One region of the Nocardia sp. NPDC056564 genome, then DNA from elsewhere that is predicted to be linked to it. Evidence: riboswitches for the same ligand, from Rfam matches in the RefSeq annotation. Region 1 holds a riboswitch; each other region holds the start of a gene.
The links. A riboswitch is a leader RNA that binds a small molecule or an ion and turns the genes downstream of it on or off. The one in region 1 is predicted to bind cobalamin.

Region 2: linked by a shared signal. The riboswitch ahead of ACFQ9K_RS16255 (methylenetetrahydrofolate reductase) and the one ahead of metE (5-methyltetrahydropteroyltriglutamate--homocysteine S-methyltransferase) in region 1 are both predicted to bind cobalamin.
Region 3: linked by a shared signal. The riboswitch ahead of ACFQ9K_RS29115 (FecCD family ABC transporter permease) and the one ahead of metE (5-methyltetrahydropteroyltriglutamate--homocysteine S-methyltransferase) in region 1 are both predicted to bind cobalamin.

What each region holds. Positions count from the first base shown of each region.
Region 1 covers NZ_JBHTUR010000002.1:312,120-314,368, reverse strand. Annotated here, with positions in the region: gene ACFQ9K_RS05420 (glycosyltransferase) at 1-330, opposite strand, end outside; cobalamin riboswitch at 589-794, shown strand; gene metE (5-methyltetrahydropteroyltriglutamate--homocysteine S-methyltransferase) at 949-2,249, shown strand, end outside.
Region 2 covers NZ_JBHTUR010000005.1:336,907-339,155, reverse strand. Annotated here, with positions in the region: gene ACFQ9K_RS16260 (helix-turn-helix domain-containing protein) at 1-548, opposite strand, end outside; cobalamin riboswitch at 777-910, shown strand; gene ACFQ9K_RS16255 (methylenetetrahydrofolate reductase) at 1,045-2,046, shown strand; gene ACFQ9K_RS16250 (NADP-dependent oxidoreductase) at 2,109-2,249, opposite strand, start outside.
Region 3 covers NZ_JBHTUR010000013.1:198,435-200,683, reverse strand. Annotated here, with positions in the region: gene ACFQ9K_RS29120 (alpha/beta fold hydrolase) at 1-1,119, opposite strand, end outside; cobalamin riboswitch at 1,182-1,318, shown strand; gene ACFQ9K_RS29115 (FecCD family ABC transporter permease) at 1,349-2,249, shown strand, end outside.

The sequences.
Region 1 (2,249 bases):
GCGGCTGATCCAATTCGGATGCGCGCGGTCGTCGTGATCACAGAACAGCAACGTCTCGCCGGTGGCGTGCGCGGCTCCGACATTCCGTGCAAATGCGGCACCCGGGGTCCCCGAGGCGTCGACATAGGCGAGCCCGAGCCGATCCCTCGCCGCGTGGCTTTCAATATGAGCCTTTACATTGACAGGCGAGCCGTTGTCGGCTATCAAAACATCGAATTCCCCCATGTAATCTTGACGTGTCAAGGCGTCTAGTTGTACATCCAGCAGATCACGGCCCTCGGCCGTCCCGATGTACGTTGGAATGACGATCGATACCGACCGTTCAGTCACCACAAGCACTCCTGCTATCGATTCCCCACGCTGGAGCCCTCCCCCAAGGGTGACAACTTTAGACACAATTCGGAAATTCGGGCTACACCGGACTTCCGTGGGCTTCCTCACAGACTTGGACAATCGACCAAATCTCGGCGGCCGGGCGATCGGCCTTCGCCGGCTTCTCCGCCCGGCCGCCCCACGCACCCCGGACGCCCCCTATGCTGGTTGGCGCAGCTGGTTCACCGCGCGCGTACGAGATGGAGCCCCGTCGTCGTGTCGCGGAGCCGAGTTCGCCCGCCCCGAAAGGGCGGACGGGCGAGAGGGAACCCGGTGGGAATCCGGGACTGTCCCGCAGCGGTAAGCAGGAACGACCGCCGTCACACGCACTGGGTGTCAGACCCGGGAAGCGACGGCCAGTAGGTCGGCCGAGAGGCCGGTGCCTGTGAGTCCGAAGACCTGCCAGCCGTGTCGGATACGCCGTATCCGACGGCCACCGCCTCGTGGATCTGGGCGCGCGGTTCTACCAGTACGTGATGTGTCGGGGCGCTGTTGTCGGAATCTCCTGGCATATCTCCGGTAGCCCGCGTGCGCCCGTATGGCGAGGGCCTACGACACCAGCACTGGAGAGACAACGTGACTGTTGTAAATCAGACACCGTTCACCGCAACGGTTCTCGGGCTACCTAGGGTCGGACCGCGGCGTGAGCTCAAGCGGGCCACCGAGGCCTACTGGGCGGGCAAGATCGACGCCGAGCAGCTGCATGCGGTCGCGCGCGACCTGCGCCACGCCCAGCTCACCGAATTACTGGCCGCGGGCCTGGATTCGGTCCCGGTCGGCACCTTCTCGTACTACGACCAGGTGCTCGACACCGCCCTGCTGCTCGGCGCGCTGCCGCCGCGGGTGGCCGGGATCGCCGATCCGCTGGACCGGTACTTCGCCGCCGCGCGCGGCAACGAGACGGTCGAACCGCTGGAGATGACCAAGTGGTTCGACACCAACTATCACTACCTGGTCCCGGAAATCGACCAGGACACCGTGTTCGCGCTGAACCCGGAGAAGCTGCTCGGCGAGGTGCGCGAGGCACTGGCGCTCGGCGCACCGGCCCGTCCGGTGGTGATCGGCCCGATCACCTTCCTGAAGCTGGCCAAGGCCACCGGCGGCGCGCCGCTGGACCGGCTCGCCGAGCTGGTTCCGCTCTATCGCGACCTGCTCCGGCAGCTGGCCGAGGCCGGCATCGGCTGGGTGCAGATCGATGAGCCGGTGCTGGTCACCGACCTCACCGACGACGAACTCGCCCTGGTGCGAAGCACTTACACCGAGCTGTCCGCGGCGTCCGAGCGTCCCGCGATCGTGGTGGCGACCTACTTCGGCCACACCGACGCGGCGCTGACCGCATTGGCGGGCACCGACATCGAGGGCATCGCGCTCGATTTCACCGCGGGCACAACCGTTTCCGATGTGGCCGGGGTGCCCGCACTGGCGAGCAAGCTGCTGGTGGCGGGCGTGGTCGACGGGCGCAACGTCTGGCGCGCCGACCTGGACGCCGTGCTGTCCACCCTGGGCACGCTGCTGGGTTCGGCTGCGTCGGTGGCGGTTTCGACCTCCTGCTCGCTGCTGCACGTGCCGTATACGCTGGCCGCGGAGACCAAACTGGACGAGCGGCTGCGCTCGTGGCTGGCGTTCGGCACCGAGAAGGTGACCGAGGTCCGGCTGCTGGCCACCGCGCTGGCCGCGGGCACCGACGCGATCGGCGCCGAATTGGCCGACACCCGTGCGGCATTGGCGACCCGGCACAGCGACCCACGCCTGAACGACGCGCAGGTGCGGGCCAAGCTGGCGGCGCTCGGCCCGGACGCGATCCGGCGCGCGCCCGCCGAGGAGCGCCGGGTGGTGCAGCAGGAGCGGCTCCAGCTGCCGCCGCTGCCGACCACCAC
Region 2 (2,249 bases), on a different contig from region 1:
AGCACCGCCCACAGCCTGGGCCCGTCCGGCACGTCGAGGATCTCCTGACGCTTCGCGCGCAGCTCCACCCGCCGCGCCGCCTCGGCGTTCTGCTGGCTGACCTCGATGACCGCGTGCGTGTAGTCCTCGGTTTGCAGCAAACCCGGAACCAGTTGACCCTCAAAGGTTCTGATCGACTGGGCGGCGCCCTCGAGCCCGAGATAGGTCTCGAACCAGGGCGGCAGCAGGTCACTGTAGCGGTGCCACCAGCCGGGCTGATTGGCCTTGCGCGCCAGGTCGAGGAACATCTCGCGCTCATCGGGATCGGTGACGCCGTAGAGGGTCAGCAGATCCCGGATGTCGCGTTCCTTGTACCCGGTCCGGCCGAGCTCGAGCCGGCTGATCTTGGCGTGCGAACCACGGATGTGATTCCCGGCCGCGACCGGCGTGATGCCCTTCGCCTCGCGCAGCTTGCGCAGTTGGCCACCGATCGCGATGCGCAGAGCGGTCGGGCCGCGCTCGGCGACCCGCGCGTCGATCCCGGTGATCCGGACCGGTTCCGCGACCATGACCTCTACCCCGCTTCTCGATGACCATCCGCGGTGTCACGCTTATCTCGGTCCAGCACCACACCGCGTGCAACGATGATATCCTGCCCAGCGCAAACCGACCCGTGGTTTGATTTCGGCGCGTCACCACGCCACAGTGCCCCCTCGTCCTTGGTGATCCCAGAGGACTTCGCTATATTCGCGAGTGCAACTGGTTCGCCGGAGGCGGAGTCGAGGAGCCCCTGATCCGCGCGATGGCGTCGAATCGGTTTCGCGCGTGAGCGTGTGGCCGGTGAGAGGAACTCGGTGAAACTCCGGGACCGTACCCGAGTCCGGGTCGGCGCCCAAGAGCCCGCAGACCTGCCGATTGTGCCGGGTACACCGTATCCGGCGGTCGTCGCCTCGGGCATCGGTGCGACGCCGAGTAGACCCGGGCACGGGATTGATGCTTCGTGGGGCTCCTCGGCGGCGACTCGTTACCGGCGGCGGCCACTGGCCGCTGACCTGGAGTTCATCCATGCCTTCCATCCCCGGACGTGACCGTTCGAATCACGGGCTCCCTGCTCGAATCACACCGGCAGTCCCCGGCGTCCCCTCGGTCGTCGACAGCCTGCGCATCCACTCGGGGGCGCGGGTGCCGTTCTCGGTGGAGTTCAATCCGCCGCGCGACACCGCGGGCGAGGCGCGGCTGTGGCGCACGGTGCGGGAGTTCGAGCGCATGCATCCGGCGTTCGTCTCGATGACCTACGGCGCGGGCGGATCGACCAAGGACCGCACCGCCCGGATCACCGGACAGCTGGCGCAGCAGACCACCTTGCTGCCGGTCGCGCACCTGACGGCGGTCGGACACAGCATCGCCGAGCTGCGCGCGCTGGTCGGCTCGTACGCCGACTGCGGCATCCGCAATATTCTCGTGCTGCGCGGCGATCCGCCCGGCGATCCGCTCGGCGAGTGGCACAGGCATCCCGAGGGCGTCGAGTACGCCGAGGAGCTGGTGCGCATCGTGCGGGGTCTCGGCGACTTCAACGTCGGCGTCGCGTCGTTCCCGCAGGGACACCACCAGTCCCCCGACCTGGCTACCGATGCCCGGTTCCTGACCGCGAAACTCCGTGCCGGAGCGGACTATTCGATCACCCAGATGTTCTTCGAGGTGGATCACTATCTGCGCCTGCGCGATCGGGTCGCGGCCGCCGACGCCGAACAGGGCGCGAAGCCGATCATCCCGGAGCTGATGCCGATCACCTCCTTGCGCACCATCGCGCGCGCGGAGGAACTCAGCGGCCGCGCGTTGCCCGAGTCGATCATGCGGCGGCTACGCGCCGCCGCGGGCACCGGCGCCGAGGAGAATCGCGCCGCGGTGCGCGCGGCCGGCATCGAGATCGCCACCGAGATGGCGCAGCGCCTGATCGACGAGGGCGCGCCGTGCCTGCACTTCATCACGCTCAATTTCGCCAAGGCGACCACCGAGGTCCTCACCAACCTCGGCTACGAGGTCACGGCGGCCCCGCTCAGCGCCTGACGCCGCGGTCGAGCGAGACGGTCGATCACCCCGCGCGAGTCATCGGATTCCGTCATACGTACTCAGACGGCCAGCAGCAGCTTCCCGGTATTCGCGCCGGTGAACAGCATCTCGAGGGTCGTGCCGAACCGCTCGACTCCGCCCTCGACCACGTGCTCGCGCGGCTTGATCTTGCCCTCGGCCAGCCACTTCGAGATCTGGGT
Region 3 (2,249 bases), on a different contig from region 1:
CTGGATGAACGGCAGGATCTGCTGATCGATGAACGTGTTGTACTCCACCGGCCGCTGCATCGGATTGGCGTGCCCGGTGTTTCGCGCGAGCACCACCGACAGCGTGCCATCCACGCCGCCGGACTCCTCGATCAGCACCCGATGCGAGTACTCGACGTCGACCACCCGATCCCGGTCCGGATCGCGCGGCCGGATGAAAACGATGGCGGGGCGCGGCTTTCCGTCCGTCGGCGCGGCCAGCGCGCGCAGATCACCGGTCGCGCCGCCGGCCACGATCGCGGTGAACTGCGCCTCGATCAGGCCGTTGCTCGCCGCGTTACGAGAGAAGATCTTCTCCCGCAACACCTCCCGGAGAACCTCACCGAGCTCGGCGAAGCGGATGCCGGGCGGTATGCCGCCACCGCCGTGGGCGAGGAAGCGATCCCGGCGCGCATAGGTTTCCACCGCGAGCCGCAGCAGCCGGCTCTCGCGCGCACCGGGCAGCCAGCGCATCCAGCGCACCATGTCCTCGCCCGCGCCGCGGCTTTCCGGCCGGACCGCGTTCAGGTCCACCGGCGTGCAGTCCAGGATCACGCCGACCAGGCGGCGGTCGCTGTCGAGGTGGATGTGTTTGGCGACCTCCAGCGCGATCACGCCGCCCATGCTGTGCCCGACCAGCACCACGTTCTTCAGGCCGGACAGCTCGGCGGCGCGCACGATCAGGTCGGCGATCACCTTGGTGTCGATACCTTCGTTGTCGTAGCGGATCGCCCACACCACGCCCATCCCGCGCAACGCGGGCAGCGCGGCGGCGGTCGAGCTGGCGTCCAGGCCGCCGAGGCCGACCATGTCCACCACCACGGTGTCCCAGTTCTTCGGATCGGCCGGGGCGGCGACGGGCAGGATCGCGGGATCGGTGCGCGCCAGGCGCGCCTGCTCCGGTTCGACATCGAATTTCAGGTACTGGGCGAAAACGACGAGGACGGCAGCGAGAAATACCACCACGCGCAGGACTGCCGACCTGGTCCGGCGCAACGTCTTCCACTCGTGCCACAGGCTGGTGTCCCGTAGCCGGGCTTTGCGTCGCGCGTCGTCCCAGTCCGAGACAGTGGACGGGTGCCGGTCATCGAACGGCGACATCTATCCCACCGTACGTAAGGGTGTGGATGGTCGCCATTCCGCGCACAACCCTGGCGACAGGGTTAACCCGACCGACCGGTAGAGTTTCTCCGTCATCCCTGGCGGGTGCGAGAATCCGGTGCAATCCCGGAACGGTCGCGCCACTGTGATCGCCCTCCCCGGCGAGAGTCAGACCTCCCCCACCAGGACAACTCTGGAGAGGCCGCGACTTGCCTGTGGAGCATTACCGATGAGCCGTGTGCGCGCGGCGTTCATCTTTCCCCTGCTCGGGGCGCTACTGATCGGCGCGATGGTGCTGGCCACCGGGTTCGGCGCGGAGACGCTGCCGGTGTCCTCGGTGCTGGAGGTGCTGCGCCAGCGCGTCACCGGGCAGGCGCCCGCCGATTTCGGGCTCGACACCATCGTGTGGCAGCTGCGCGTGCCGCGGACGGTGCTGGCGGCGATCGTCGGGGCGGGGTTGGCGTTGGCTGGGGCGGCGATGCAGACGCTGGTGCGGAATCCGCTGGCCGATCCTTATCTGCTCGGGGTGTCCTCGGGCGCGGGTGTGGGTGCGGCCGCGGTCATTACCTCGGGGTTGTTCGCCGGTGCCGGGGTGTGGGCGTTGTCCGGCGGGGCGTTGGCCGGGGCGTTCGTCGCGGCGGGGTTGGTGTTCCTGATCGCGGTGGTACAGGGCGGGTTGACGCCGTTGCGGCTGGTGCTCACCGGGACGGTGCTCGGATCCGCGTTCGCGGCGTTGAGCAGCTATCTCATCTTCCGGCGTCCCGATCCGGCCGCGGCGCAGTCGGTGCTGTTCTGGTTGCTCGGCAGTCTCGCCGGGGCGGACTGGACGCGAATCGCGTTGCCGCTCAGCGTGGTCGTGCTCGCCGGGGTTGCGCTGCTCGCGGCGAGCGGGTGGCTCGACGCGCTGACCGTCGGCGCGGATACCGCGGCGTCACTGGGGGTTCCGGTCAAGCAACTGCGGATCGGATTGTTCCTGTTGCTCGCGGTGCTGGTCGGGGTGCTCGTCGCGGTCTCAGGGGGCATCGGCTTCGTCGGCCTGGTCGTCCCGCATGCCGCCCGCCTGCTCGTCGGGCCGCGCCACCGCGCTCTGCTGCCCGCCTGCGCCCTGTGCGGAGCGCTGTTCCTCGTCG